DNA from 3 places in the Nocardioides pymetrozini genome. Region 1 is predicted to be linked to each of the others. Evidence: riboswitches for the same ligand, from Rfam matches in the RefSeq annotation. Region 1 holds a riboswitch; each other region holds the start of a gene.

Region 1 (9,926 bases):
GACGACCATCCGGGCGAGGTGGGGCACCACCAGGCCGACGAAGCCGATGCCGCCCGCCACGGCGACGAGGACCCCGACCAGCACCGCGAGCAGTGCGAACAGGCCGATCCGCAGCCCGGTGACGGGTACGCCGAGCGCCGCGGCGGTGTCCGGTCCCACCGCGAGCGCGTCCAGCCAGCCGCTGGCAGCCAGGAGCAGGACGAAGCTCACCAGGACCGCGGCGCACGGCAGCCACAGCTGCGCCCACGTCGCTCCCGAGACCGAGCCGAGCAGCCAGAACAGCACCGACTGGGCCGCCTGCGGCTCGGCGCTGCGGAAGACCAGGAAGCTGGCCATCGACGAGAACGCCGCCGACAGGACGGTGCCGGTCAGCACCAGGCGCAGGGGCGTGAGCCCGCCCTGCAGCAGGGCGATGCCGAAGACGAGGACGGAGGCGAGGAGGGCGCCGACGAGGGCGCCCAGCGACAGTGCCCACAGGCCGGTCCCGGCCAGCGCGCCGGTCGTGATCACCGCGGTGGCGCCCACGCTGGCCCCGGAGGAGACGCCCAGCAGGTAGGGGTCCGCCAGCGGGTTGCGCACCAGGGTCTGCACGCCGGTGCCGGCGAGGGCCAGCCCGGCGCCGACGGTGAGGGCGAGCAGGGTGCGGGGGAGTCGGATCTGCCACACGATCGCGTCGTACGCCGGGTCGACGGGCCCGCCGGAGAACCGGGCCGCGATCGTCTCCACGACGATGCGCGCCGGCAACGGCTCCGCGCCGAACCCGGTCGAGAGGACGGCCGTGGCCAGCACCGTGGGCACGAGGACGGCGACGAGCAGCCCGGCGGGAAGGCGGCGCGCGTCGGGCCGACGCTCCACCGCATCGAGGTTGTGCATCGAAGACCTGTCGGGGCCGGGAGCTCAAGTCGCGAAGCTCGTTGGACACGGTGAGCCAGCAGGTCTTCGGACTCGGGGTCAATCGAGCGAGGCGCCTTCCCAGGCCGAACTGCGGCCCAGTGGCTTTCGTGCCTCGCCCGTCGCCCTCACCGCTGCGCGACAGTTCCGGACTCTCACCGGATTCCCTCACCCCGGGGGGTGTGACTGGCTCGATGCGGAATCTACGCACCGCCGCTCGGGTCGACAAGCGCGGGGGGTGTCGGAAGGCTCACGCCAGCCGCGAGAGCCGGTGCGCCTCCTCGAGCAGGAGGCGGCCGAGGAGCGGCTGCCGGTCCGGCCGGAAGCGCTGCTCGACGCCGGTCAAGGTGAGCGCCCACTCGGGACGGCCCGACGCGTCGAAGACCGCGGCCGCCATGCCCCACGAGCCCTCGACGACGTGGCCGGGGTTGAGGGACCAGCCGGTACGCCGCGTCGCCGCGAGGCGCTCGCGGACCAGGGGCTCGGCGTGCGCAGGTCCCCAGTCGGCGACCAGGTCGGCGCGGGCGAAGTACGCGTCCACGTCGCGCTCGGTCAGGTGGGCCAGGATCGCGAGCCCGCCGGACACGACTGCGAGCGGGAAGCGAGCGCTCTCGTAGAGCACATAGGAGCGGATCGGGAAGTCGCCGTCCTCGCGCAGGAGCACGACCACCTCGTCGCCGCGGCGGACCGAGAAGAAGGCGCTCTCACCGGTCTCCCTCGCGAGCCGGTGGACGCTCGCGCGAGCCTCGTTGGTCAGGTCGTAGCGGGCGGCGGCGGCCACGCCGAGCACGTAGGTCTCGGGGCCCAGGAACCAGCGCCCGGTGGACGGGTCACGGTCGGCGAGGCCTTCGGCGGCGAGGGACTCCAACAGCCGGTGAGTGGTCGCCCGCGGCTGGCCGGTGGCCGCGGCGAGCGCGGTGGTCGTCGTGCCGGACTCGGCCGTGGAGAGCGCGCGCAGCAGTGCGGCGACCTTCTCGACCACTCCGGGGGCGCGCTCCACGTCGGCGATGCTACGCCCACTCAGTGGACGCTCCGGCGGACCGGCATCCACCGAGCGGCCACTTCCTTGACCGTCCGCCGACGGCGCGAGGGGATACCAGCCATGAGCAAGCGGGCGCAGGACGCCCGGGCCGCGGTGGCGGAACGGGTGCGGGACGGGATGACGATCGCGGTGGGTGGCTTCGGGCTGTGCGGCGTTCCGCGCGACCTGATCGAGGCGGTGCGCGACAGCGGTGTGCGCGACCTGACGATCGTCTCCAACAACATGGGCGTCGACGGCAAGGGCCTCGGCCTGCTGTTGGAGAACAGCCAGGTCAGCAAGGTGGTCGCGTCGTACGTCGGCGAGAACAGGCTGTTCGCGCAGCAGTACCTCGAGGGAGTGCTCGAGGTCGAGTTCTGCCCCCAGGGCACGCTCGCGGAGCGGCTGCGCGCGCCGGGGGATCCGGGATCGCCGGCTTCTACACGCGCACGGGTGTCGGCACCGAGGTCGCCGAGGGCAAGCCGCACGAGGTGTTCGACGGTGAGACCTTCGTCCTCGAGCGCGGCATCGTCGCCGACCTCGCGCTGGTCCACGCCCACACGGCGGACGCGGAGGGCAACCTGCGCTATCGCGCGACCGCCCGCAACTTCAACCCGCTGGCCGCGATGAGCGGCCGGGTCTGCATCGCCGAGGCCGAGCACCTGCTGGAGGGCTACCTCGACCCCGACGAGGTGGTCACGCCCGGCATCTTCGTCGACGTCACCGTGCAGGCGAGCGACCGGCCCAAGGACATCGAGCAGCGCGTCGTACGCGCGCGGACCCACGCCGAGATCGGAGCCTGACATGTCCTGGACCCGCGACGAGATGGCGGCGATCGCCGCCCGCGAGCTCAACGACGGCGACTACGTGAACCTCGGCATCGGCATCCCCACCCTGGTGGCCGACCACCTGCCGGCCGGCGTCAACGTGCTCCTGCAGAGCGAGAACGGCCTGCTCGGCATGGGCCCGTTCCCGTACGAGGGCGAGGAGGACGCCGACCTCGTCAATGCCGGCAAGCAGACGGTCACGACCGCGCCCGGTGCGTCCTTCTTCGACTCGGCCACCAGCTTCGCCATGATCCGCGGCGGCCACGTCGACATCGCGATCCTCGGCGCCCTGCAGGTCGCGAGCAACGGCGACCTGGCCAACTGGACGGTCCCCGGGAAGCTGGTCAAGGGCATGGGCGGGGCGATGGACCTGGTCGCGGGCACCCGCCGGGTGGTCGTCATCACCGACCACGTCGCGAAGGACGGCACCCCCAAGATCGTGGAGCGGTGCACCCTGCCGCTGACCGGCGCCGGCGTGGTCGACCGGATCGTCACCGACCTCGCGGTCCTCGACGTGACCGACGACGGCCTGGTCCTGGTCGAGGTCGCGCCCGGGATCGAGGTCGACAAGGTGCGTGAGCTCACCGGCGCGCCGATCCTCGAGGCGGCGCGCGGCTGACCCGCCGGTCCCTCGGCTGAGCCCCCGTCGGCCGGGTACCGCGCGGTGCGTACGGCCCGCGGGGGCCGCCAGCCGCAGAGAGGAGCGCAGGGATGCCGAAGGGCGACGTCGAGACCGTCTTCGTGGACGGCACGTGGACCAACCAGGTGGAGGGCGAGGGGCCGACCGGCCACCTCTTCCAGACCAAGGACCGGGCGGTCGAGGCCGGCCGCGAGCTCGCCCGCGAGCGCGCCAGCGAGCACATCATCAAGAACCAGGACGGCACCATCGGCGAGCGCAGCACCTACGGGGACGACCCCCGGGACATCCCCGGCTAGTTCCCGGCTCACCGCTGCCGGTCAGGGCCGCGGCACCCGGCTGAGCGCGATCTCCTCGTCGATCGAGGTCAGCTTGGCGGGGTTCCGCATCGCGAGGATCCGGGTGATCCGGCCGTCCTCGACGACCAGGCTCACCGCGGTGAGCTCGCCCTCGGCGTCGATGCGGGCACCGGGCGCGCCGTTGAGCCAGACCGGCTCGACGGTCGCCGTCGGAGCGTAGAGCGCGAAGTTCGCCAGCAGCCGGGCGACCGGCTCGGCGCCCGCGAGCGGCTTGCGGATCGCGTTCGCCACCCCGCCGCCGTCGGCGAGCAGCACCACGTCGGGAGCGAGGGCGTCGAGCAGGCCCTGGAGGTCGCCGGTCTGCACCGCCGCGAGGAAGCGCTCGACGACGGCCTGCTGCTCGGTGCGGTCGACGTCGACGCGCGGCCGCCGCGCCGCCACGTGGTTGCGGGCCCGCGTGGCGATCTGGCGCACGGCCGCCGACGTCTTGCCGACGGCGGCCGCGATCTCGTCGTACGGCGTGTCGAAGACCTCGCGTAGCACGAACACCGCGCGCTCCGTCGGTCCGAGGGTCTCCAGCACCGTCAGCATCGCCATCGACACGCTCTCGGCCAGCTCGACGTCCTCGGCGACGTCGGGCGCGGTGAGCAGCGGCTCCGGAAGCCACTCCCCGACATAGTCCTCGCGCCGGCGTGCCAGCGTCCGCAGCCGGTTGAGTGCCTGCCGGGTGACGATCCGGACCAGGTACGCACGCGGGTCCTGCACCGGCGCCGCCTCCGGCTGGGCGAGGCGGTCGGCCCACCGCAGCCAGGTCTCCTGGACGACGTCCTCGGCGTCGGCGGCCGAGCCGAGCATCTCGTAGGCGACGGTGAAGAGCAGGCTGCGGTGGGTGACGAACGGGTCCGCCTCGGTCATGCGCGCGAGCCTACGGCGGCCGACGGTCCGGGCTGCGCCAGCGGCCTCATCCCACAGGCCGACGCGAAGCCCTCCGACTCGATGCCGAGCGCGGTGTTGGACCGCGTGGTCAGGTTGGCGAACCCGATCACGCTGGTGAGCTCGAGGAGCCCGGCCGGACCGAGCGCGTCGAGCAGCGGAGCGACCATCTCGTCGGTGACCGTCGGTGGGGTCTGGCTCGCCGCCTCGGCGTACTCCATCACCTGACGCTCCAGCGGCGAGAAGACGTCGGAGTCGCGCCACCGCGGCACCTCCCGCGCCTTGTCCTCGTCCAGGCCCCTGTCGCGGGCCATGAAGTAGTTGAAGTCCAGGCACCACGAGCAGCCGACGAGCGAGGCGACGGCCATGTGCGCGTAGGTCTTGAGGGTCTCGTCGCAGGCGTCCCACTTCTGCAGCTTCTGGCCGTAGGCCATGCTGGCCTTGAGGGCGGGCAGGTGGTGCCACATCACGCCGAGCGACTCGGGCACCCGGCCGAACATCCGGCCGGCGAACTTCTTGACCATCGCGCCGTAGAGGCCGGTGATCGGCGCGGCGGGGATCCGAGCGGTGGTGGTCATGTCTCTCCTCCTTCGTGGGGATCTTCGACATGGAGACACCGGTGCCGCCGGGTCTGTGACAGGTCGTGCCGGTTCACTCCTCGAGGAGGTCCTCCATCGCGGCGATCTCGGCGGTCTGCGCCTGCACGATGTCGTCGGCCAGCGCGACGGCATCGGGGAACCGGCCGTTCTCCCGCTCCTCCTCGGCCATGGCGATCGCACCCTCGTGGTGCTCGATCATCATCGTCAGCCACAGTCTGGGGAAGGCCGCGTCGGAGGACGACTCCAGCTCCTCGATCCGGTCCGCGGACATCATCCCGGGCATGTCCGGCAGGTCGTCGGGCATCTCGCCGCCCTCGTGGCCGTGTCCTCCGTGGACGTGGTCGAGCGTGGTCGGCGGGATCTCCTGGTCCCAGTCGGTCAGCCAGGTCGTCATCGTCTCGACCTCGGGCACCTGCGTCGCCTGGACCTGCTCGACCAGGGCACGGACCTCCGGCGCCAGCGGCCGGTCCTGGGCGAGCAGCGCCATCTGCACCGCCTGCGCGTGATGGGGGATCATCGCTGTCGCGAACTCCACGTCGGCGGTGTTGAAGACGTCGCCGTTGCGAGCGGTCTGCACCGCGACCGGCCGCTCCGGTGACGGCTCGTCGCCGCAGGCCGCCAGGGTGGGAAGGAGCGCGACGAGCACGACCACGGCGCGGGGGTCAGGGCGCATAGCCCAGGCCGATCTCCGCCATCGCCCGCTCCAGCCGGTCGAGCGCGATGGGTCCGACGCCGTGCAGGGCGGCGAGGTCGGCGCGGCGCCAGCCGCTGACGGCCTCGAGGGTGTGGACGTCGACCTCCCGCAGCGCCCGTGTCGCGGGCGCGCCGATGGTGCGCGGGAGAGGGGTTCCGGTACGCCGGGGCGCGCGCTCGCGCGGGCCGTCCTCGTGGTCGAGCACCGCCTCGCCGCGCGGCGAGAGGCGGTAGCCGATCGCCAGCGACTCGGTCAGCCCGCGCTCCTTGAGCTTGCGCACGTCCTTCTTGAAGTCGGGCGTCTCGCGGCCGAGCTCCGCGGCCAGGTCGGGAGCGCGGACCTCGGGGTTGCGGTCGATGATCCGCAGGGTGGCGCGGGTCCACGGCCCGACCGGCGAGGCCGCATCGAGCCGATCGAGGCCCGCGAGGATCGTGACGATCTCGGCGGAGTCGGGAATCGCTGCCCGTAGCGCCTCGCGCGGGTCGGCGCCGGCGTATCTCAGGCCGACCCGGAAGACCGGCCGGTCCGCCCGGGCCGCGAGCGCCTCCTTGAGCGCGGCGAGCGAGGCGGCGCCGGCGCGGCGGGCGTCCTCGGCGCGCAGCGCGGACAGTGCGGTCTCCCGTACGTCCGTCACCTCGACGACCCCGACCGCGGTCCGCAGCCGGCTGCCGACCTTGACCCGGGGCCGGTCCCAGCGCCGGAAGGCGAGGTCGATCGTCCCCGCGCGCACGCCCTCGAGCTCGGCCGGTCGCATCATCACGACGCCGAGCATAGGCCGTTGACATCTGTCGCTCCACGGTGATTACATCGCCATATGGCGATGAATCGGAGCTCTCTTCTCTCCGCGGGTCCGACCGAGGTCGATGCCCTGGCGGACGTGGCCGGGCTGCTCCACGCACTCAGCGATCCGCACCGCCTCGCCATCCTCGAGCACCTCACCCTCGGGGAGCACCGCGTCGTCGACCTCACCGCCCACCTCGGTCTCGCCCAGTCGACGGTCTCGAAGCATCTCGCCTGCCTGCGCGACTGCGGACTGGTCGTGTCCCGGCCCAGCGGGCGCGCCTCACTGATCTCGCTGGCCCAGCCCGAGCTGACGCGCGAGCTCGTCCGCGCCGCCGAGCGGCTGCTCGCGGTCACCGGCGGCCCCTGCGGGAGGGACTGACGTGGGCGTCGGACACGGGCACGGACACGGGCAGGGCTCCGGGCAGGTCTCGGGGCACGCCGGCGGGCGGCACCGCTGGCGGCTGGCGCTGTCCTTCGCGCTGATCGCGGCGTTCTTCGTGGTGGAGCTGGTCGTCGGCCTCGTCAGCGGCTCGCTCGCGCTGATCTCGGACGCGGGCCACATGGCGGCCGACGTCGTCACCCTGGGCGCCGCGCTGGTCGCCACCAAGGTCGCCGTCCGGCCCGACAGCACCGGGCGCCGTACCTATGGGTCCTACCGGGCCGAGGTCTTCGCGTCCGGCCTGGCGGTGCTGATGATGCTGGGCGTGGCGGCGTACGTCGTCGTGGAGGCGCTGCGCCGGATGGGCGCGGATCCCGAGGTCGCGACCGGTCCCCTGCTGGCCGTCGGTCTCCTCGGCCTCGGCGTCAACCTCGTCGTGATGGCCCTGCTGCGTGGCGGCGCCCAGGAGTCCCTCAACGTGAAGGGCGCCTACCTGGAGGTCGTGGCCGACACCGCCGGCAGCGTGGGCGTGGTGGTCGCCGGGCTCCTGATCGTGGCGACCGGCGACGGCATCTGGGACACGGTCGTCGCCTTCCTGATCGGCGCGTTCGTCGCGGTCCGCGCGCTGTTCCTGGGCCGCGAGGTGCTCGCCGTGCTCGGCCAGCACGTCCCCGCGGGCGTCGACATCGACCACGTCGCGGGCGCCCTCGGCGGGATCGACGGGGTGTGCGACGTGCACGACCTGCACGCCTGGACGCTGACCTCCGGGATGAACGTCGCGACGGCCCATCTCGTGCTCACCGAGGGTGCGGACGGCGCCGGCGTCCTGCGCGCGGGCCAGGTGCTGCTCCGCGACCGGTTCCAGATCGAGCACGCCACCCTCCAGGTCGAGGGCCACCGCTCGGCCGCCTGCGACGCCGTCACCTGGTAGGCGGCGGCGTCCGTCCAGCCGTCCGTTCAGGCGTCCGTTCAGCCGTGCGTTCAGGTGTCGCTCAGGCGTGCGCCAGCGAGAGCTTGACCGCGAACCCGAGGAAGATGGCGCCCACCGCGGAGGTGCCCGCGGCCGAGAGTCCGCGCCGGCGACGGAAGGCCGCCGCGAGGCGGGTCCCTCCGAAGATGAGGCCGCTCAGATAGGCCACGCTGGCGATCTGGACGAGCGTGCCGAGCACGAGGAAGGACAGCGCCGGGTGGGCGTAGTCCGGGTCGACGAACTGTACGAAGAAGGCGACGAAGAACAAGATCGCCTTGGGGTTGAGCAGGCTGATGACCAGCGCTCTGCGGTACGGCCGCTCGTTCGGAACCGCGGGCGGAGCGCCCTCCTCGACCGCGCGCACCGCCTGGCGCCGCGAGCGCCACATCAGCAGCGCGCCGCGCAGCATCGTGAAGGCCAGGTAGCCGAGATAGCCGGCGCCGACGAACTTCACGACCGCGAACGCGACGTCGTTGGCCTTCAGCAGCGACGCCACCCCGGCGGCGGACAGGACCATGAGGACCGCGTCCCCCGTCCACACACCCGCCGCCGCGGCGTACCCGTCGCGTGCACCGCGCCGAGCAGCCACCGAGAGGACGTAGAGCGAGTTCGGGCCCGGCAGCAGGATGATCAGCACGAGGCCCACGACGTACGTCGACAGGTCGGTGATCCCCAGCACGGCCGAGATTCTCCCACGCGCGGCGATGAGTCGGCGCGTCCTTTCCGGTCACCATCGCCATGGGCATCGTCACCGCGGACATCAGCGTCACCCTCGACGGCTTCGGGGCGGCGGCCGACCAGTCGCTCGAGCACCCGTTCGGCTCGATCGACGAGGACCGTCTCCACCGCTGGATGTTCGACCATCGCGACGACAACGCCGCCGAGGCCGCGGCGATCGTCGACGCCGGCGCCTTCATCATGGGGCGCAACATGTTCACGCCGGGTCGCGGTGACTGGGACCTGTCCTGGCGCGGCTGGTGGGGCGAGGACCCGCCCTACCACGCGCCGGTGTTCGTGCTCACCCACCACGAGCGGGACCCGCTCCCGATGGAGGGTGGCACCACCTTCCACTTCGTGACCGACGGCCTGGCGTCCGCGGTGGCGCAGGCACGCGCCGCGGCGGGCGAGCGCAACGTCGCCGTCGCCGGCGGCGCCTCCACCATCAACGCCTGTCTCGCCACCGGCGTGCTCGACGAGCTGCGCCTGCACGTGGCGCCCTATGTCGCCGGGCTGGCGCAGGGCTCACGGATGTTCGACGGCGTGGGCGCGCTCGGCCTGGAGCCGGTCGCCGCGCGCCACACCCCCCACGTCACCCACCTGACCTACCGCCGGCCCGCCGACTGACGCCGCGGTCGGTGTCCGTGCGTTCAGGACCTCACGCAGCCCTGGGTGGTCACGAAGCAGCCCGTGTGATGCGGTCCCGCCGGGAAGGGGCTCACGCCGGACGTTCCCTGCCAGGTCTGCGCCGTCGTCCACGGGTGGTTCTGGAGGACCCACGGGGGCACGAAGTGCATCGTGGTCCACGAGCCGTCGACCTGGGTTCCGCTGGCGGCCTTCACCCAGCCGTGCAGGACGACGCCGCCCTGACCGTCGTACCACCACACCGCGCCCCCGGAGTCTCCTCCGCTGACGAGGCCCGCCGGGTTGGTGACCCGGCAGGTGGTGCTGGAGGCGAGGCAGTCGGCGCTGACGGTGCCACAGCGATAGGACCCTGCGGCCTGGGTCGCATCAGCGAACCCCGAGTGGCACACCTGCATCCCCAGCCGCAGGTCTCCGGGATGGCCCACCGTGCTCACCGGCGCGTCCTGCCAACCGTCGGAGACCCTGATCCTGGGTGCGATCGGGCGGGTCCCCGTGGCGATCAGCCCGATGTCGGGCCCGCCGGTCCCGTACGTG
Region 2 (9,926 bases), 1.6 Mb from region 1:
CACCGACGCGGTGACCGCACGGCTCTCCACGAAGTACACGATCAGGCCCGCCCCGGCGAGGGCGACGGTGACGAGCAGGGCCACCGCCGCCGTGATCCGGGTGCGAACCGACAGCCCGGCGCGGGCCGGCGCTGGCTCAGTCGTCATCGTGCCCGTCGTCGTGCCCGTCGTCGTCCCCCTCGTCGTGCCCCTCGTCGTGCCCCTCGTCGTGCCCCTCGTCGTCCCCGCCGTCATCACGGTCGTCCTGGCGGCCCCCGCGGTCGTCGCGGTCCTCGCCGCGCCCCCGCTGCCGGTCGTCGTCCAGCTTCGGCTGAGGCGTGATCACGGTGGCGGGTGGAGGCGTCGCCGGCTCGGACGACGGGGCCGCGGGCACCGACGTCGCGGCCTCGGACCCGTCCGCGGGCGCGGAGCCGAGATCGAGCGGCGCCCGGGCGGGCGGCTCGTCGGCTCCGGCGCGTACGACGGCGCCCGCGGCGAACCCGGCGAGCACCATCAGCACGGCGACCGGCAGCAGCACCTTCCACGCACGACTCATGACGGCACCATCCTGCCCGATCGTGGGCCGGCCGTGAGATGCCGATGAGAGAGCTCTCATCCTTTTGGCCGAGCGTGTCGGAAATCGACCTCGCCGCACGGTCCTCGCTCCGCTTCGGACCGCGGGCATCGGCCGATGCGGCTGCGCCGCGTCCGCCACGCTGCCGGCCGGTGTCCTCGCTCCGCTTCGGACCGCGGGCATCGGCCGATGCGGCTGCGCCGCGTCCGCCACGCTGCGGGCCGGTGTCCTCGCTCCGCTTCGGGCCGCGGGCATCGGCCGATGCGGCTGCGCCGCGTCCGCCACGCTGCCGGCCGGTGTCCTCGCCGCACGGTCCTCGCTCCGCTTCGGACCTCGCGAGCACGCACGCCCCCACTTTCGGAGGGGGGCGAGACCCGGCCGCCGGGCCTAGGGTGGTGCGGGTCACATGTCCGCTCCGTGCCCAGGGAGGCCCCGCGTGTTCGTCCCGTTCAGCGTCAACGACTTCCTCGATCGAGCCGTGCAGGTGTACGGCGAGCGGGTGGGCGTCGTCGACGAGCCGACGCAGCCCGCGCCCAGCCAGGGCGAGCTGACCTACGCGCAGGTCGGCGAGCTCGCGCGCCGGCAGGCGGCCAAGCTCGACGAGCTCGGGATCGCCCCGGGGGAGCGGGTCGCCGTCGTCAGCCACAACAGCAGCCGGCTGCTCACCTCGTTCTTCGGCGTCAGCGGCTGGGGGCGCGTGCTGGTGCCCGTGAACTTCCGGCTCAGCCCGGACGAGGTGCAGTACATCGTCGACCACTCGGGCGCCCGGGTGCTCTACCTCGACCCGGAGCTGGAGGACGCCCTGGCCGGCGTGCGGTGCGAGCAGAAGTACCTCCTCGGCGACGACGACGCGCTCTACGCGGCGCCGGGCGCACAGCCCAAGGCATGGGAGCCGGACGAGAGCGCGACCGCCACCATCAACTACACCTCCGGTACGACGGCCCGCCCGAAGGGGGTGCAGATCACCCACCGCAACATCTGGGTCAACGCGCTCACCTTCGGCCTGCACGCGGGCATCAGCGACCGCGACGTCTACCTGCACACCCTCCCTCAGTTCCACGCCAACGGCTGGGGGATGCCGTTCGCGATGACCGGCGTCGGCGCGCAGCACGTCATCCTGCGCAAGGTCGACGGCGCCGAGATCCTGCGCCGGGTCCGCGACCACGGCGTGACGGTGATGTGCGCGGCCCCCGCCGTCGCGGCGGCGGTGCTGGAGGCGGCGCAGACCTGGGAGGGCGAGATCCCCGGCAGCGACCGCGTGCGGATCATCATGGCCGGCGCGCCGCCGCCGACGAAGACGGTGATCCGGGTCCAGGAGGAGCTCGGCTGGGAGTTCATCCAGATCTACGGCCTCACCGAGACCTCGCCCCTGCTGACCATCAACCGCACCCGCGCGGAGTGGGACGACCTCTCCGCCGAGGAGCGCGCGACCCGGCTCACCCGGGCGGGCGCGCCGGCCATCGGCGTACGACTGGCGATCGACGAGTCCGAGGAGGGCGCCGGCGAGGTGCTCGCCCGGTCCAACGTGATCCTCGAGGGCTACTGGGAGCAGCCCGAGGAGACCGCCGCCGCGCTGGCCGACGGCTGGTTCCACACCGGTGACGGGGGCGTGCTCGGCGAGGACGGCTATCTCACGATCGCCGACCGCAAGAAGGACGTGATCATCACCGGCGGCGAGAACGTCACCTCCATCGAGGTGGAGGACACGCTGTTCTCGCACCCGGCGGTGGCGGAGGTGGCGGTCATCGGCGTCCCGAGCGAGAAGTGGGGCGAGACCATCAAGGCGCTCGTCGTGCTCACCGCGGACGCGACGCCGGGGGAGGAGATGGAGGCCGAGCTGATCCGCTGGTGCAAGGACCGGCTCGCCGGCTACAAGGCCCCGACCTCGGTCGAGTTCCGGTCGGAGCTGGCCCGGACGGCGACCGGCAAGCTGCAGAAGTTCAAGCTGCGCGCGCCGTACTGGGAGGGCTACACGCGCCAGGTGAACTGATCGGCCGGGACGAGCGAGGCCGCCCAGCCGGCGGCCTCCCACGCCGCGACCGTGGCCTCGGCCCATCCCGGCTCCGCCGCGGCCACCACGTCGACGGCCGTCGCCGCGGCCGTCTCGACGGGCGGCGACGAAGGGACAGCCAGGGGTCGGCCGCTGATCGGGTCCGCCAGGTCGGCGGCACCGTCGACGCAGGTCACGCGGCGCAGTCCGATCCCGAGGCGCCGCTGGTGCTGGGCCAGGCTCAGCGCGGCGATCCCGGCGGCGCCGTACCCGACGACGGAGAGCCGGTCCGGCGGGTGCACCGCGGACTGGCGGGCGTAGCGCACCGAGCGCAGCAGGTCGCCTCCGTCCTCCCAGGTCGGTACGACGACGCGGACCCCGCTGCGGGTCGCGATCCGGCTCGCCAGGGCGCCGACGGCGTCCGGGTCGGTGCGCACCGCGGGATGCCACAGCAGGAGGGTGTCCAGGTTGGGGTGGCCGTGCACCGCGACTCGGATGCCGGGCGCCTGCTGTTGCTGCATGGGACCACCGTAGGCTGAGCCCCCACAGGTCCGCGGTGCAGGAACCCGGTGTGAGACCGGGGCGGTTCCGCCACTGTGATCCGTGCCGTGACGTCGGCACGGAGAGCCAGACACTGGCCGCGGACGACACCTACCGATGAGGGGCGCGAACCCCCAGGAGGCACCGACCGCCATGGCGCGCATCGCACTGCTGTCCACGTCCGACACCGACCTGCTGTCCGCCCGGGCGAGCGGCGCCGACTACGGGTGGGCGAACCCCTCCCGCAGCGATCTCGACGCGCTGGTCGCGCTGGCGGCCGGGGCCGACCTCGCCGTCGTACGGCTGCTCGGCTCGCCCCAGCAGTACGACGCCGAGCTGGCCGCCCTGCGTGGTGCCGGCCGGCCGCTCGTCGTCCTCGGCGGCGAGCTGACGCCGAGCGCGGAGCTGATGGAGGCCTCGACCGTGCCGGTCGGCGTCGCCGCCGAGGCGCACCGCTATCTCGCCGAGGGCGGGCCGCGCAACCTCGAGCAGCTGCATCGCTTCCTGTCCGACACCGTGCTGCTCACCGGCGAGGGCTTCGAGGCGCCCGAGGTGATCCCGGCCTGGGGACTGGTGGAGCGGCCGGAGGTTTCGAGGCTCGTCGCTGGCGCTCCTCGCACCTCAACCACCGACGAGGGGCTCGTCGCTGGCGCTCCTCGCACCTCAACCACCGACGAGGGGCTCGTCGCTGGCGCTCCTCGCACCTCAACCACCGACGAGGGGCTCGTCGCTGGCGCTCCTCGCACCTCAACCACCGACGAGGGCCGGGCGAAGGTCGGGGTGCTCTTCTACCGCGCCCACCAGGCCAGCGGGAACACCGCGTTCGTGCACGCGCTGTGCGACGCGATCGACGCCACCGGGACCGCGGTGGGGGTGCCGATCTTCGCCGGCTCGCTGCGCGCGGCGCCCGACGAGCTGTTCGAGGCGCTCGGCGACCTCGACGCCCTCGTCGTCACCGTGCTCGCGGCGGGCGGCTCGACGCCCGCGGCGGCCAGTGCGGGGGGCGAGGACGAGACGTGGGACGTGGAGCGGATCGCGGCCCTCGACATCCCGGTGCTGCAGGGGCTGTGCCTGACCAGCAGCCGCGCGGAGTGGGAGGCCTCCGACGACGGGGTGTCCCCGCTCGACTACGCCAACCAGGTGGCGATCCCGGAGTTCGACGGCCGGATCAGCACCGTGCCCTTCTCGTTCAAGGAGATCGACCCCAGCGACCCGGCCGGCCTGCCGTCGTACGTCGCCGACCCGGAGCGCTGCGCGCGCGTCGCGGGTCTGGCGGTGAGCTACGCGCGGCTGCGCCACGTGCCCAACGCCGAGAAGCGGATCGCGCTGATGCTCAGCGCCTACCCGACCAAGCACTCCCGGATCGGCAACGCCGTCGGTCTCGACACCCCGGTCTCGGCGGTGCGCCTGCTGCGCCGGCTGCGGGGGGCCGGCTACGACGTCGGCGACGGGTTCGGGGTGCTCGACCTCGACGACGACACCGTCGCGGGGGACCGGCTCATCCACGCGCTGATCGCCGCCGGCGGCCAGGACGAGGAGTGGCTCACCTCCGCCCAGCTCACCGAAGCGCACGTGCGGGTGACCAAGGCCGAGTACGACGCGTGGACGGCGGACCTGCCGGCGGACCTGCGCGCGGAGATCGTCGAGGCGTGGGGTGAGTCGCCCGGCTCGCTCTTCGTCAATGACGACGGCGAGATCGTGCTCGCCACCCTGCGCGCGGGCAACGTGGTGCTGATGATCCAGCCGCCCCGGGGCTTCGGGGAGAACCCGGTGGCGATCTACCACGACCCCGACCTGGCCCCGTCGCACCACTACCTGGCGGCGTACCGCTGGGTGCAGCACGGCTTCGGCGCCCACGCCGTCGTCCATCTCGGCAAGCACGGGTCGATGGAGTGGCTGCCGGGCAAGAACGCCGCCCTGTCGGCGTCCTGTGCGACCGACGCCGCGATCGGCAGCCTGCCGCTGGTCTATCCCTTCCTGGTCAACGACCCCGGTGAGGGCGCGCAGGCCAAGCGGCGCGCGCACGCGACGATCGTCGACCACCTGGTGCCCCCGATGGCGCGCGCAGAGAGCTATGGCGACATCGCCCGGCTCGAGGGCCTGCTGGAGGAGTACGACAAGATCTCCGCGATGGACCCGGCCAAGCTGGCCGCCATCCGCGGCGAGATCTGGCAGCTGATGCACGCCGCCGAGCTGCACCGCGACCTCGGGCTGGAGGAGAAGCCGGAGGACGACGACTTCGACGACTTCCTGCTCCACGTCGACGGTTGGCTCTGCGAGATCAAGGACGTCCAGATCCGCGACGGGCTCCACGTCCTCGGGCAGGCGCCCCAGGGCGAGGCCCGGGTCAACCTGGTCCTGGCCATCCTGCGGGCCGCCCAGGTCTGGGGCGGCCAGGCCCAGGCCGTGCCGGGACTGCGCGCCGCCCTCGGCCTGGACCCCGACGCTCCGACGGTCGAGGTCGACCGGGTCGAGGCCGAGGCGCGGGCCCTGGTCGAGGCGATGGACAAGGCCGGGTGGGACCCCGCCCGGGTCGACGACCTCCACCCCTCGGCGCAGGTGCGCCAGGTGCTGGCCTTCGCCGCCACCGAGGTCGTGCCCCGGCTGACCCGGACGACCGACGAGCTGGACCACACCCTGCACGCCCTGGCGGGGGGCTTCGTCCCCGCCGGACCGTCGGGCTCGCCGCTGCGTGGGCTGGTCAACGTGCTGCCGACCGGCCGCAACTTCTACACCGTCGACCCCCGCGCGGTGCCCTCGCGGCTGGCGTGGCAGACGGGGCAGGCGATGGCGGACTCGCTGTTGCAGCGCTATCTCGCCGACGAGGGCAGCTACCCGGAGTCGGTGGGCCTCTCCGTCTGGGGGACCTCGGCCATGCGCACCTCGGGCGACGACGTCGCCGAGGTCCTGGCGCTGCTCGGCGTACGGCCGGAGTGGGACGAGGCGTCGAAGCGGGTCCACGACCTGAAGGTCATCCCGCTCGAGGAGCTGGGCCGGCCCCGGATCGACGTCACCGTGCGGATCTCCGGGTTCTTCCGTGACGCCTTCCCGCACGTCGTGGCGATGCTCGACGACGCGGTCCGGCTGGTGGCCGACCTCGACGAGCCCCTCGACGCGAACTTCGTCCGTGCTCACGCACAGGCCGACCTCGCCGAGCACGGCGACGCCCGGCGGGCGACGACCCGGATCTTCGGCTCCAAGCCCGGCTCGTACGGCGCCGGCATCCTGCAGGCCGTCGAGTCCGGCTCCTGGCGCGACGACGCCGACCTCGCCGAGGTCTACACCGCCTGGGGCGGCTTCGCCTACGGCCGCGGGCTGGACGGCGTACCCGCCTCCGACGACATGCGCGCGAACTACCGGCGGATCAAGGTCGCCGCCAAGAACATCGACACCCGCGAGCACGACATCGCGGACAGCGACGACTACTTCCAGTACCACGGCGGCATGGTGGCGACGATCCGCGCGCTGACCGGCGTCGCGCCACGGGCCTATGTCGGCGACTCCACCACCCCCGACGCCGTGCGCACGCGCACCCTGCAGGAGGAGACCAACCGGGTCTTCCGCGCCCGCGTCGTCAACCCGCGCTGGATCGGCGCGATGCAGCGCCACGGCTACAAGGGCGCCTTCGAGCTCGCCGCGACCGTCGACTACCTGTTCGGCTTCGACGCCACCGCGGGCGTCGTGCACGACTGGATGTACGAGTCGCTCGCGCGGTCCTACGTGCTCGACGAGACCAACCAGGAGTTCCTGCGCAGGTCGAACCCGTGGGCGCTGCGCAGCATCGTGGAGCGGCTGCACGAGGCCAAGGACCGCGGGCTGTGGGAGTCGCCCGACCCCGACGTCCTGGCCGCCCTGCAGGCGGCCTATCTCGAGGTCGAGGGGGACCTGGAGGAGGACGCTCGGTGACCGCGCCGGTCGAGGTCCGCATCGTCGGCGTCGGGATGGGGCCGCAGCACGTCACACCGGAGGCCGCCGCGGCGCTGGCCGGCTGCGACTACGCGCTGGCCGTGGCGAAGGGGGAGCACGACCCGCTGCTCGCCGTGCGGCAGGCGGTGTGCGCCGCGCACGGCGTCGAGCTGGTCGTCGTACCGGATCCGGAGCGGGACCGCTCGCCGGGCCTGGACCGCCCGGCCTACGAGGCCGCCGTCGCCGCGTGGTACGCCGCCCGGCTGGCCGCCTACCGGTCGGTGCTGGAGGAGCGGGGCGGGACCTGTGCCTTCCTCGTGTGGGGCGACCCGTCGCTGTACGACGGCACGGTCCGGATCGTGCGCGAGCTCGGGGTCGCCTTCGACGTGCTGCCGGGCATCAGCGCCCCGCAGCTGCTGGCCGCGCGACACCGGGTGGTGCTGCACGAGGTCGGGCAGCCGGTGCACGTCACCACGGCACGCCGGCTGCGGACCGACGTCGCTTCCGGGCAGCGCAACCTCGTCGTCATGCTCACCTCGGGCGTGGACCTCGACGGGCTCGAGGACTGGTCCATCTGGTGGGGCGCGAACCTCGGCGGGGCCGGGGAGCGGGTCGTCGCGGGGCGCGTCGGCGACGTGGCCGGCGAGATCGCCGCGGCACGGGAGGACGCACGCGCCGAGGCCGGCTGGGTGATGGACCTGTTCCTGCTGAGGGGGCCGGCCGATGGCGCTGCCTGAGCGGGACGTGCTGCTGTGCCGCGACTGCTGCTGCGGCACGACGAAGAAGCACCCGTCGGTCGACCACGGCGCGCAGCGCGACGAGATCGAGGCCCTCGACGACCCCGCCGGGCGGCGCGGCCCGCGGGTCCGGGTCCGCGTGGTCGACTGCCTCGACGAGTGCGACCGGTCGAACGTCGTCCTCGTCCGCGACTTCACCTGGCTCCCGGGCGGACGCCGGCCCAAGGACACCTGGCTCGGCGGTGTGCTCTCGCCCGCGTCGACCGAGGCGGTCGTCGACTGGGTGCGCGAGGGCGGGCCGGTGCCGGCGTCGCTGCAGCGGCACGTGTTCCGGGGGAAGCGCGGATGAGCGCCGCCGGCGCGGCCCTGCTGGTCGCCGGCATGACGTCCGACGCGGGCAAGAGCGTGGTGACGACGGGCCTGTGCCGGGCGTTCGCTCGGCGGGGGATCCGGGTGGCGCCGTACAAGGCGCAGAACATGTCCAACAACTCCATGGTCGTGCGCGTTCCGGACGGTGCGCCCGGGGAGATCGGCCGGGCGCAGTGGGTGCAGGCCCTGGCGGCCGGCGTGGAGCCCGAGGTCGCGATGAACCCGGTGCTGCTCAAGCCGGGCAGCGACCGGCGCAGCCACGTGGTGCGGATGGGCCGGCCGGACGGCGAGGTGTCGGCGCGCGACTGGCACGACGGCCGCGCTCGGCTGGCCGCGACCGCGTTCGACGCCTTCGACGACCTCCGCTCCCGGTTCGACCTCGTGGTCGCGGAGGGCGCGGGCAGTCCGGCCGAGATCAACCTGCGGGCGAGCGACTACGTCAACATGGGCCTCGCGCGGCACGGCGACGTGCCGACCGTCGTGGTCGGCGACATCGACCGCGGCGGCTGGTTCGCCGCCGCCTACGGCACCGTGATGCTGCTCGACGAGGCCGACCGCGCGCTGGTGAAGGGGTACGTCGTCAACAAGTTCCGCGGCGACGTCGACCTGCTGCGCCCGGGCCTGGCCGACCTGGAGCGACGCACGGGCCGCCCGACGTACGGCGTGCTGCCGTGGCACCCGGACCTCTGGCTGGACTCGGAGGACGCGCTCGACCTCGAGGGCCGTCGGGCGGCGCTCGGCACCGGCGCCCGGAAGGTGGCCGTCGTGCGGCTGCCGCGGATCAGCAACTTCACCGACGTCGACGCCCTCGGTCTCGAGCCCGGCCTCGACGTGCAGTTCGTCTCCGACGCGGCGCGGCTGGCCGACGCCGACCTCGTCGTCCTGCCCGGCACCCGCGCCACCCTGGCCGACCTGGCCTGGCTGCGCGAGCGCGGCCTGGACGCGGCGATCGTGCGTCACGCGGGGGCCGGACGGCCGGTGCTCGGGATCTGCGGCGGCTGCCAGATGCTCGGGCGTCGCATCGAGGACCCGGACGGCGTCGAGGGGGTCGCCGGCGCGGCGGTCGACGGCCTCGGGCTGCTCGACCTGGTGACGGTCTTCGGCGCCGAGAAGCGGCTGGCCCTCCACGAGCCGGCCGGCTACGAGATCCACCATGGCCGGGTCTCGGGCGCGACCACGGTCGGACGGGTCACCGGCACGATGGTGCACGGCAGCCTGGAGGACGACGCCACCCGGGCGGACTATCTGCGCGAACACCTCGACGTCGTCTCGTCGGCGTCCTTCCCCGCGGCGCGGGCGGCGCGCCTGGACCTGCTCGGTGACCTGGTCGAGGAGCACCTCGACCTCGACGCGCTCCTGGAGCTGACCCGATGAGCCGCCCGGCGCGGGTGCTGCTGCTGGGCGGGACCGGCGAGGCCCGCGCCCTCGCCGCCCGCCTGGTCGACGAGGCCGTCGCGGTGGTGTCGTCGCTCGCCGGGCGGGTCGCCCGGCCGCGGCTGCCCGTGGGAGAGGTCCGCGTCGGCGGCTTCGGGGGAGTCGCCGGACTGCGCGAGGCACTGGCCGGGTTCGATGCGGTCGTCGACGCGACCCACCCGTTCGCGCAGGGCATCAGCCGCAACGCCGCCGCGGCGTGCGCCGCCGAGGGCGTCCCGCTGCTGCGGCTGGAGCGACCCGGGTGGGCCGCCCGGGCCGGCTCCTCGTGGGCCTGGGTCGACAGCCACGAGCAGGCCGCGCGGGCCGCAGCGGACCTCGGGGAGCGCCCGTTCCTCACCGTCGGGCGCCAGGAGCTGGCCCGGTTCGTGCCGGCGCTGGCCCGCCACGAGGTGCTGGC
Region 3 (9,926 bases), 1.6 Mb from region 1:
GGGCACTGGCGCGCGCGTCGCGCTTGGTGAGCTGGCCGTCGTGCTCGAAGACGTCGTCGGGCAGCCCGCTGCTCCAGGACGCGGCGCCGGGACCCGCGACCTGCAGGGCGAGGACGTGCAGCCGCGGCAGCCCGGCGGGGACGGGCCTCCCGGCGGCGATGTCGGTGCGCGACTCCGCGGGCGACCCCAGGTCGCCCAGCACGGTCATCGTCGAGGCGCCGAAGCCGGCGTCGGACAGCACGGCCGACACGGCCGCCGGCGTCGTCTCGTCGGAGGAGAGCACCAACAGCCGCCGACCGGGTGCGAGCTCGCGGCGCAGCGCGTCGACGTCGCGGCCCACCAGCGTGACGACCGCGGACTCCTCGGCCGACCAGCCCATCCGGGCGCGGGCGAGCGCCACCGACGACACCGCCGGCACGACGTCGACCGCGTCCGCGCCGAGCAGCCGGACCAGCGTCGTGCCGATGCCGGAGACCAGCGGGTCCCCGGACGCCAGGGCCACGATGCTGCGGCCGCGATGCTCCTTCAGCACGCCGGGCAGGGCGGTGAGCGGTCGCGGCCACGGCCGCCGGACCTGCCCGGGGACGGCGGGCACCAGGCCGAGATGGCGCTCGCCGCCGAGCAGCACCTCGGCGGAGCCGACGAGCCCGCGGGCGGGCGGCGGGAGGTGGCCGTCGGCCCCGATGCCGACGACGGTGATCAGTCGACCCATCGGGGCGTCCAGACCGTGCCGTTCGGCTCCACGCGGGTCGACGAGGCGCCCACGAGGAGGAGGCACTTCATGTCGATGGAGGCGGTGTCGAGCGCACCGAGCGTGGTCACCGTCAGCGACTCCTCGGCCCGGCCGACGTCGCGGCCGACGACGACCACGGTGTCGGGGGAGCGGTGCTCGAGCAGGATCTTCTGCATCTCGACGACCTGGTCGCGCCGCGACCGCGAGGCGGGGTTGTAGACGCCGAGCACCAGGTCGGCCTCGGCGATCGCCCGCAGCCGGCGCTCGACCACCGGCCACGGCTTGAGCCGGTCGGAGAGGCTGAGCACCGCGAAGTCGGCGCCGATCGGCGCGCCCGCCCGCGCCGCGACCGCCTGGACGGCGCTCACGCCCGGCAGCACCCGCACCGGGACGCCGGCGTACGCCGGGTGGTCCGGGTCCGCCGCCGCCTCGAAGACCGCCGATGCCATGCCGAACACCCCGGCGTCGCCGCCGGAGACCACCGCCACCCGCTCGCCACGCAGGGCGAGGTCGAGCGCGAGCCGGGCCCGGTCGACCTCCACGGTGTTGCCCGACGCATGGCGCTGCAGGCCCATCCGCTGGGGGACGCGGTTCACGTAGGGCGCGTAGCCCACCACGTGGTCCACCTCGGCCAGGGCTGCGCTCGCCTCGGGCGTGAGCCAGCCGTCGGGGCCGGGGCCGAGGCCGACGACGAGGAGCTCGGCAGCCTGCGGTTTGGTCCCAAACCGCATGTCCTCGGCCGGATCTGCTGCGGTCTGTGACCAATCCGCACGCATCCGCGCCGCCGACGCGGGCCGCGCGGAGTCGCCGGGGACGACGATCAGCGAGAAGTACGGCACGGCGTCGGCGTCCACCTCGGCCACCGGCAGCCACCGCTCCTCGGGCTGGGAGGCGCGCTCGACGTACAGGGCACCGTCGAGGCGCCCGGCCTGGGCGAGGGCGGAGCGTACGGCGGGGAAGGTCCGGCCGAGCTTCATGATGACCGCGCCGTCGGTGTCGGCGAGCCGGCGGGCCAGCTCCGCCTCGGGCAGGGTCCCGGGCAGCACGGTGAGGACGTCGGTCTGGCGCACCAGCGGGGCCGGGATGGTGGCGGTGGCGGCGGCGAAGGCGGGGACGCCCGGGACCACCTCGACGGCGAAGCGCTCGCGGAAGCGGTCGACCAGGTACATCGACGAGCCGTAGAAGAGCGGGTCGCCCTCGGCCAGCAGGACGACGTCGCGACCGGCGTCGAGGTGCGCGGCGAGCCGGGACTCGCACTCGTCGTAGAAGTCGGCCAGGGCGCCGACGTACCCGCCGGGATGGTCCGTCGCGCCGGTCGTGACCGGGTAGCGCAGCTCCTCCTCGACCGCCTGGGCCGGGATCAGGTGGGCGGCGATCCGGCGGGCGTGGGACTGCTTGCGGACGCCGGCGTGGAAGGCGACGACAGGCGCCCCGGCGATCAGCCGCTCGGCCTTGCGCGTGATCAGCTCGGGGTCGCCGGGGCCGATGCCGACGACGAGGAAGCGACCGGTCACTCCTCCTCCTGGGCGAGCGCGTTGACGGCGGAGGACGCCATGGCGGACCCGCCCCGACGTCCGCGCACGGTCACGAACGGGATGTCGATGCCGTGCTCGTCGGCGAAGGCGGCGAGCGCGTCCTTGGACTCGGCGGCGCCGATGAACCCGACCGGGCACCCGACGATCGCGGCGGGCCGGGGAGCGCCGGCGAGGACCATCTCCAGCAGGTGGAACAGGGCGGTCGGGGCGTTGCCGATCGCGACCACGGCGCCCTCGAGGAGCGGCTCCCACAGCGAGACCGCGGCCGCGGTGCGGGTGGTCGACCAGCGCCGGGCGAGCTCCGGCACCCGCTCGTCGGTGAGCAGGCAGTGCACGGGGTTGTCCGCGGGCAGCCGGCCGGCGGTGATGCCCATGGCGACCATCCGGGCGTCGCAGAGGATCGGCGCGCCGGAGTCCAGCGCGGACCGCGCCGCCGGCACCAGGCGCGGATGGATGACCAGGTCCCGGACCAGGTCGGTCTGCCCGCTGCCGTGGATCATCCGCACGGCCACCTTCTCGGCGTCGGCGGGCACCTGCGAGAGGTCCGCCTCGCGCCGGATCGTCGCGAAGGAGTCGACGTAGATCGCCGGCCCGTCCGCGACGTAGGCGTACCGGCGCGGGGGAGCGGTCAGCTCGGACAGGTCGGTCACGGGGCCTCCTCGGAGGTGGACGGGATCAGTACGCCGTTCCAGGGCGTGACGACGACGGCCGGTGCCGTCCAGGGGCTGAGGGCCGCGAGGTCGAGGCCGTCCTCGCCGACCGCGACGTGCTCGCCGCCCGCGACCGGGCCGAAGGGAAGCGGCCCGGTCGAGATCGTGGCTCCCGGCACGGGGTCGGCCGGGCGGACGAGGGGGGCGGCCAGCTCGGGCACGTGCCAGGCGGCGTCCGGACCGGTGCCGCGCGCGGCGAGGAAGGCGCGCGCGAGCGCGACCAGCGCGGCCGGGGCCGCGTCCAGGGCCACGACGTCGCCGTACCCGTCGCCGACGACCAGCTGGGCGGTGGCGGCGTCCAGCGCGACCAGGCCGAGGTCCTTGTGCCGGTCGGCCAGGTCGCCGCGGCCGTCGTCCAGGGTGAACAGGAACCGGCCGGGGAGGCGCGCCATCTCGTCGTCGGCGCGCAGCAGGGCGTCGAGCGTCGTGACGACGGGCCGCAGGTCGGCGCGGCCGCCCGCGAGCCCGGTCTGCGGCGAGGCCAGCACGTTACGGATCCGGTCGTGGGCGCGCGAGGGCAGCAGCCCGGTGCGCTCGAGCGCGGCCAGCGCCGGCGCGGCGAGCCGGCCGTCGGCGTCCAGGGGCATCGCCCGCAGCTGCAGGTTGGCCCGGCCGGTGAGGCGGACCCGGCCGTCGCCGTACTCCTGGGCGACCGTGGCGAGCGCGCGCAGTGCCGTCAGCGGCACCCGTCCGCCCGGGATGCGGATCCGCACCAGCCCGCCGTCGTCGGCGGGCCAGGGGTGCACGACGCCGGGACACCGGTCGGGGCGGCTGCGCGCGGTCTGCGCCATCGCTGGTCCTTCGAGGCCGGGGCTCCTCGCGATCGCCCCACATCGACCTCGCGACGGATGTCGCAAGGGCCAGCAGGTCTTCGGACTCGGGATCAACCGGGACGGAGCGCCTTCCCAGGTCGTCGACCGACCCAGTGACTCTGGTCCCGCGTGCTGACCAGTGCTCCGCCCGTCACCCACACCGCTGCGCGTCAGTCCCGGACTCTCACCGGGTTCCCTGACCACCCGGGGACTGCTCCCCGGTGAGGTCGACTGGCACCGGCACCATAGCAACCTCGGTGCCCGGGGCACATCGCCAGTGGCTAGCCTGGCCGCATGCCCTCGCTCCAGGACGTCGTCGACCTCGTCCACGGCTGGTACCCGCCCGCGACCGCCGACAGCTGGGACCGCGTGGGCCTGGTGTACGGCGACCCGGAGCAGCAGGTGCGCAGGGTGCTGCTCGCCGTCGACCCGACGCCGGAGGTCGCGACCGAGGCCGCCGACGTGAAGGCCGACCTGCTGCTGGTCCACCACCCGCTCTTCCTCAAGGGCGTCCACGGGTTCGCGGCCACCACGCCGAAGGGCCGCACCCTGCGCACCCTCGCGCGCGCCGACTGCGCGCTCCTCACCGCGCACACCAACGCCGACCAGGCGGCCGGCGGGGTGTCGGAGGCGTTCGCCGTCGCGCTGGGTCTCAAGGAGCTCGCTCCGATCGTCCCGGCCGCGGCCGAGCCCCTCGACAAGCTGACGGTCTTCGTGCCGGCCGACGCGGCCGCGCCCGTTCGCGCGGCCGTCGCCGAGGCGGGCGCCGGACAGATCGGCGACTACGACTACGCCTCGTTCACCAGCGCGCCCGGCGAGGGGCGCTTCCGCCCGCTCGACGGCGCGAGCCCGATGATCGGGGCCGTCGGCGAGCTGACGACGGTGGAGGAGGTCCGGATCGAGGTCGTCGTCCCCCGCGGGCGCCGCGAGGCCGTGGTCCGGGCGATGCTGGGCGCGCACCCCTACGAGGAGCCGGCCTACGACGTGGTCGAGCTCGCGGACCCCGGCCTCGCCTCGACCGGCACCGGCCGGATCGGGGTCGTCGAGCCGACCACCCTGGCCGGCTTTGCCGAGTCGGTGGCCGCCGCGCTGCCGGCGACCCACCACGGCGTCCGGGTCGCCGGCGACCCGGAGCGTCCCGTACGACGCGTGGCGGTGTGCGGCGGAGCGGGCGACTTCCTGCTCGACCGGATCGCGACCTCCGACGCCGACGTCTACGTCACCAGCGACCTGCGCCACCACCCGGCCGCGGAGTTCCTCGAGAAGGGCGGCCCGGCCCTGGTCGACGTGGCGCACTGGGCGGCCGAGTGGACCTGGCTGCCCGTCCTCGAGCAGCGCTTGCGTGAGGCCCTCGGAGACGCGGTCGAGACCCGGGTGAGCGCGCTCGCCACCGACCCGTGGACCATGCGCCTGTGACCGCGCCTGTGACCGCGCCTGTGACCGTTCCTGCGAGGATGACCCCGTGAACGCCGACCCCGCCGCCCAGCTCCGCCTGCTCGACCTCCAGGCGCTCGACGCGCAGGTCGACCAGCTGCGGTACCAGCGCAACAACCCGGCCGAGGCCGCCGAGATCAAGGACCTCCTCGGCAGGAGGATCGACGTCGACGGCCGGCTGCGCGACCAGCGCATCGTCGTCGACGACCTCGCCGCCGCCCAGGCCAAGGCCGACGCGGACGTCGAGCAGGTCAAGGCACGCCGCACCCGGGACCGGGAGCGGATGGACTCCGGCGCGATCGCCGACCCGAAGGCCCTTGAGCGGATGCAGCACGAGCTGGAGTCGCTCGAGCGCCGGATCGCGACCCTGGAGGACGAGGAGCTCGAGGTGATGGAGCAGCTCGAGGAGGCGCAGTCCGCGCTGGCCGAGCTGACCTCCGCCATCGACGACATCGACGCCCGGCTCGGCGCCCTCACCACCGCCCGCGACGAGAAGGTCGACGCCCTCGACGCCGAGATCGCCCGGGTCTCCGCCGAGCGGGGGCCGATCGTGGCCCAGATCCCGGACGACCTGGTCGCCCTCTACGAGAAGCTGCGCGCGAGCAAGGGCGGCGTCGGCGTCGGGGCCCTGCGGGCCCGGCAGTGCAGCGGCTGTCAGCTCACGCTCGACGCCGGCGAGATCGCAGCGATCCGAGCGGCTCCCGCCGAGACCGTACTGCGGCACGAGGAGTGCCAGCGGATCCTGGTCCGGACTCCCGAGAGCGGACTGTGACCGACGCTCGTCCCGCCCGGGTCGTCGTCGAGGCCGACGGCGGGTCCCGCGGCAACCCCGGCCCGGCGGCCTACGGCGCCGTCCTGCGCGACGCGGCGACCGGCGCCGTGATCGCGGAGGACGCGCGCACGCTCGGTGTCGCGACCAACAACGTCGCCGAGTACTCCGGTCTCGTCGCCGGCCTCAAGCTCGCCGCGGACCTCGCGCCGGACGCGCAGGTCGAGGTCCGGATGGACTCCAAGCTGGTCGTGGAGCAGATGTCGGGGCGCTGGCAGATCAAGCACGCCGACATGAAGGTGCTCGCCGCCGAGGCCAGGGCGCTGGCACCCGCCGGTACGACGTACACCTGGGTGCCCCGCGCGGAGAACTCGTGGGCCGACCGGCTCGCCAACGAGGCGCTCGACGGCATCCGCTCGGGGGTGAGCCTGCCGGGCGACCAGGTGGCCGACGAGCCCGACTCCGCGATCGAGGAGGCCGAGTCGCCGGCGTCCGGGCCGGGCCAGCCGACCACGTTGGTGCTCGTGCGCCACGGCGTCACCCATCACACCACCGGCCGCCGCTTCTCCGGCGGTCTCGGCGGCGACAACCCGCCGCTGTCGGAGGAGGGTCGCGCGCAGGCCGCCGAGGTCGCCGCCTGGCTCACCGAGCTGAAGGAGAGCATCGACGTCGTCGTGGCCTCCCCGGTGCGCCGTACCCGCGAGACCGCGGACATCATCGCCGCCTCTCTCGGACGCGAGGTCACGGAGGAGCCCTCCTTCGCCGAGATGGAGTTCGGCGACTGGGACGGGCTCAGCTTCACGGAGGTCGCCGAGCGCGACAAGGAGCGGCTGGACGCGTGGTTCGCCGACATGGCGGCGGCGCCACCGGGCGGCGAGTCCTTCGTGGCCGTCCAGGAGCGGGTGCTCGCGGGCCTGGCCCGGCTGCTCGCGGCGCACCAGGGCCGCACGGTCGTGCTGGTCAGCCATGTGACGCCCATCAAGACCCTCGTCGCCCATGCCCTCGACGCGCCGCTCGAGACGCTCTTCCGGATGGAGCTGGCGCCCGCCGCTGTCACCGTGCTGGCCTTCTACCCCGACCCGCGCACCGGCGAGCAGAAGGGCTCGATGCGCTTCTTCAACGCGCTCGCGCCCGGCCGGCGGACGCTGCGGGACACCGGGCGCTGGTAGCGGGCGCGGGGGTTCTGGGGCGCGGCCTCGAGACAGTTTCACCGGCCAGCCGGTGAAACTGTTCAGGGTTGGACGAAGAAACTCACGCCTGGACGATGAAACTTCTTCGTCCAAGCGTGAGTTTCACCGGCCGGCCGGTGAAACTGTCCCCGGGGCCCCTACAGCTCCCCGACCACCACATCCAGCTGCGTCCCCGCCCGACCGGGCGCGCCGAGCTCGACCGTCCAGCCCAGCCGCCGGAGCGCGTCGGCGAGGGCCGCGGGCGTCCGGGGGTCGACGCCGTCCTCGAGCAGGGCGCGGACGATGCGGCCCTTGGTGGCCTTGTTGAAGTGGCTCACCACCTTGCGGGTGCCGTCGTGCTCGTGGAGCACCCGCACCGTCGCGACCCGCGGTGCCAGGTCCGGGCCGGGACGCCAGAAGCCGGCGTACATGCCGGAGCGCAGGTCGACCAGCAGGCCGCGGCCCAGCGTCGCGAACATCACGGCCGGCAGCGCCTCGCGCCACACGGCGGCGACGGGGCCGAGCCGGGGGAGGCTCGCGTCGCCGGAGAGCCGGTACGCCGGGATCCGGTCGCCGAGGCGCACCATGCCGAACAGGCTCGAGGCGACCGCGACCCGTGAGGTGGCGCGCCGCTTCGCCGACGCCGAGAGCGTCGCCACGTCGAGGGCGTCGTACAGGACACCGGTGTAGATGCGGTCCGCGCGGGCCGTCGGAGCCTGGCGCAGGCCGGCGTTGCGCTCGACCAGGTCGGCCTGCCCGGCGGACAGGCCGAGCACCTCGGCCGCCTTCGCGGGGTCCTCGCGGCACAGGGTGACCAGTGCGTCGAGGATCTCGCCGCGCGCGTCGGTGAGCGCGGGCGACGACAGCGAGGAGAGGTCGAGGGCCTGGCCGCGTCGCGGAGCGGACTTCCCCTCGCTCGGCGGCAGCAGGATCAGCACGGGCGCAAGGATAGGCTCGCCGGCATGCCGAGCAATCTCGTGGTCCGGGTCAAGGCGAGCTCCCCGGAGATCCAGGCCGGCCTGGCGGCGATCGCGCGGGAGCTGGAGCTCCCCGGCGAGTTCCCGGCGGAGGTCACTGCCGCGGCCGAGCGCGCGGCGTCCGATGCGGTGCTGCCCGACCTGGACCGCACCGACCTGCCGTTCCTCACCATCGACCCCGAGGGCTCGATGGACCTGGACCAGGCGGTGCACATCGAGCGCGACGGCGACGGCTACGTCGTGCACTACGCGATCGCCGACGTCGCCGCCTTCGTCCGGCCGGGGGACCCGGTCGACCTGGAGGCCCACCGCCGTGGCGAGACCCTGTACGGCGCCGGCTCCCGCATCCCCCTTCATCCGCCGGCGCTCTCGGAGGGGGCCGCCTCGCTGCTGCCCGACCAGGTCCGGCCCGCGCTGCTGTGGACGATCCGGCTCGACGCGGACGGGGCGAGCACCGACGTCCGGGTCGAGCGCGCCCGGGTGCGCTCGACGGCGCGCTGGTCCTATGTCGACGCCCAGCGCGCGCTCGACGACGGGACGGCCGGGGAGGTGCTCGAGCTGGTCCGCGAGGTCGGCAGGCTGCGGGAGCAGCAGGAGGTGGTCCGCGGCGGCATCTCCCTGCCGCTGCCCGAGCAGGAGGTGGACGAGAGCGACGGCGCCCTGCGGCTGGTGTTCCGCCAACAGCTGCCCGTCGAGCTCTGGAACGCGCAGATCTCCCTGCTGACCGGCATGGCCGCCGCCTCGCTCATGGTGGGGGCCCAGGTCGGGATGCTGCGCACCCTGCCGCCGGCCGACCCGCGCGACGTGGCGCGCCTGCGCCGCGTCGCCAAGGGCCTGGGCGTGGACTGGCCGGCCGGCGTCGACTATCCGGCGTTCATCCGCTCGCTCGACCCCGCGGTGCCGCAGCACCAGGCGATGGTCGTGGCGTGCACGCGGCTGCTGCGCGGAAGCGGGTACGCCGCGTTCGACGGCGAGCTGCCCGAGCAGACCCGCCACTCGGCCATCGCCGCGGAGTACGCCCACGTCACCGCGCCGCTGCGCCGCCTCGGCGACCGGTACGCCGGCGAGGTCTGCCTCGCCGTCTGCGCGGACGCCCCGGTCCCCGCGTGGGTCAGCGCGGCGCTGCCCGGGCTGCCGAAGACGCTGCAGGACTCCGCCCGCCGGGCCGGGGCCTACGACCGGGCCGTGCTGGACCTGCTCGAGGCGGCGGTCCTCGCCGACCGCGTCGGGGAGGAGTTCGACGGGGTCGTCACCAGCGTCCACGAGGACGAGGCGACGTCCGGCGTCGTCGTGCTCGCCGCGGTGGGGGTCGAGGCGCCGGTCCGCTCGGAGCGTCCGCTGCCCCTCGGCGAGGACGTCCGGGTCACCCTCGCCACCGCCGACGTCGCGGCCCGCAAGGTCGCCTTCACCCTGCCGTGACGACGGTCGGCAAGGTCCTGGTCACCGGTGGCGTGCGGTCCGGGAAGTCCCGCCACGCCGAGTCGCTGCTGGCCGACGCGCCGGCCGTCACCTATGTCGCCGCCGGTCCGCGGTACGACGACGCCGACTGGGCCGCCCGGGTCGCCGCCCACCAGGCTCGCCGGCCGGTGGGGTGGTCGACCGCGGAGACCCGCGATGTCGGCGGGATGGTCGAGGCGGCGACGAGTCCCGTGCTGGTCGACTGCCTCGGCACGTGGCTGACCGGCGTCATCGACGACGCCGGCCTGTGGGACGCCCCGGTCGCCGCGATCGAGGCGCACGTCCGCGGCCACCTCGACGCTCTGCTCGCCGCTCTCGCCGCGACCGAC

What was found. A riboswitch is a leader RNA that binds a small molecule or an ion and turns the genes downstream of it on or off. The one in region 1 is predicted to bind cobalamin.
Region 2: another riboswitch for cobalamin. It lies ahead of cobN (cobaltochelatase subunit CobN); the one in region 1 lies ahead of ACJ5H2_RS21120 (FecCD family ABC transporter permease).
Region 3: another riboswitch for cobalamin. It lies ahead of ACJ5H2_RS13165 (nitrite reductase); the one in region 1 lies ahead of ACJ5H2_RS21120 (FecCD family ABC transporter permease).

What each region holds. Positions count from the first base shown of each region.
Region 1 is NZ_CP175556.1:4,310,959-4,320,884, reverse strand. Features, by position in the region: gene ACJ5H2_RS21120 (FecCD family ABC transporter permease) at 1-873, opposite strand, end outside; cobalamin riboswitch at 913-1,097, opposite strand; gene ACJ5H2_RS21115 (IclR family transcriptional regulator) at 1,142-1,891, opposite strand; partial or broken gene ACJ5H2_RS21110 (CoA transferase subunit A) at 1,994-2,712, shown strand; gene ACJ5H2_RS21105 (CoA transferase subunit B) at 2,714-3,355, shown strand; gene ACJ5H2_RS21100 (DUF2188 domain-containing protein) at 3,448-3,672, shown strand; gene ACJ5H2_RS21095 (RNA polymerase sigma-70 factor) at 3,694-4,587, opposite strand; gene ACJ5H2_RS21090 (carboxymuconolactone decarboxylase family protein) at 4,584-5,183, opposite strand; gene ACJ5H2_RS21085 (DUF305 domain-containing protein) at 5,257-5,877, opposite strand; gene ACJ5H2_RS21080 (hypothetical protein) at 5,867-6,658, opposite strand; gene ACJ5H2_RS21075 (ArsR/SmtB family transcription factor) at 6,719-7,060, shown strand; gene ACJ5H2_RS21070 (cation diffusion facilitator family transporter) at 7,062-7,991, shown strand; gene leuE (leucine efflux protein LeuE) at 8,053-8,709, opposite strand; gene ACJ5H2_RS21060 (dihydrofolate reductase family protein) at 8,769-9,374, shown strand; gene ACJ5H2_RS21055 (hypothetical protein) at 9,398-9,926, opposite strand, start outside.
Region 2 is NZ_CP175556.1:2,717,445-2,727,370, reverse strand. Features, by position in the region: gene ACJ5H2_RS13300 (sensor histidine kinase) at 1-147, opposite strand, end outside; gene ACJ5H2_RS13295 (hypothetical protein) at 137-535, opposite strand; gene ACJ5H2_RS13290 (AMP-binding protein) at 990-2,543, shown strand; gene ACJ5H2_RS13285 (hypothetical protein) at 2,522-3,064, opposite strand; cobalamin riboswitch at 3,081-3,201, shown strand; gene cobN (cobaltochelatase subunit CobN) at 3,237-6,989, shown strand; gene ACJ5H2_RS13275 (SAM-dependent methyltransferase) at 6,986-7,726, shown strand; gene ACJ5H2_RS13270 ((2Fe-2S) ferredoxin domain-containing protein) at 7,713-8,075, shown strand; gene ACJ5H2_RS13265 (cobyric acid synthase) at 8,072-9,469, shown strand; gene ACJ5H2_RS13260 (cobalt-precorrin-6A reductase) at 9,466-9,926, shown strand, end outside.
Region 3 is NZ_CP175556.1:2,692,801-2,702,726, reverse strand. Features, by position in the region: gene cbiE (precorrin-6y C5,15-methyltransferase (decarboxylating) subunit CbiE) at 1-712, opposite strand, end outside; gene cobJ (precorrin-3B C(17)-methyltransferase) at 700-2,247, opposite strand; gene ACJ5H2_RS13170 (precorrin-8X methylmutase) at 2,244-2,909, opposite strand; gene ACJ5H2_RS13165 (nitrite reductase) at 2,915-3,769, opposite strand; cobalamin riboswitch at 3,823-4,041, opposite strand; gene ACJ5H2_RS13160 (Nif3-like dinuclear metal center hexameric protein) at 4,085-5,206, shown strand; gene ACJ5H2_RS13155 (zinc ribbon domain-containing protein) at 5,253-5,996, shown strand; gene ACJ5H2_RS13150 (bifunctional RNase H/acid phosphatase) at 5,993-7,162, shown strand; gene yaaA (peroxide stress protein YaaA) at 7,321-8,100, opposite strand; gene ACJ5H2_RS13140 (RNB domain-containing ribonuclease) at 8,125-9,558, shown strand; gene cobU (bifunctional adenosylcobinamide kinase/adenosylcobinamide-phosphate guanylyltransferase) at 9,555-9,926, shown strand, end outside.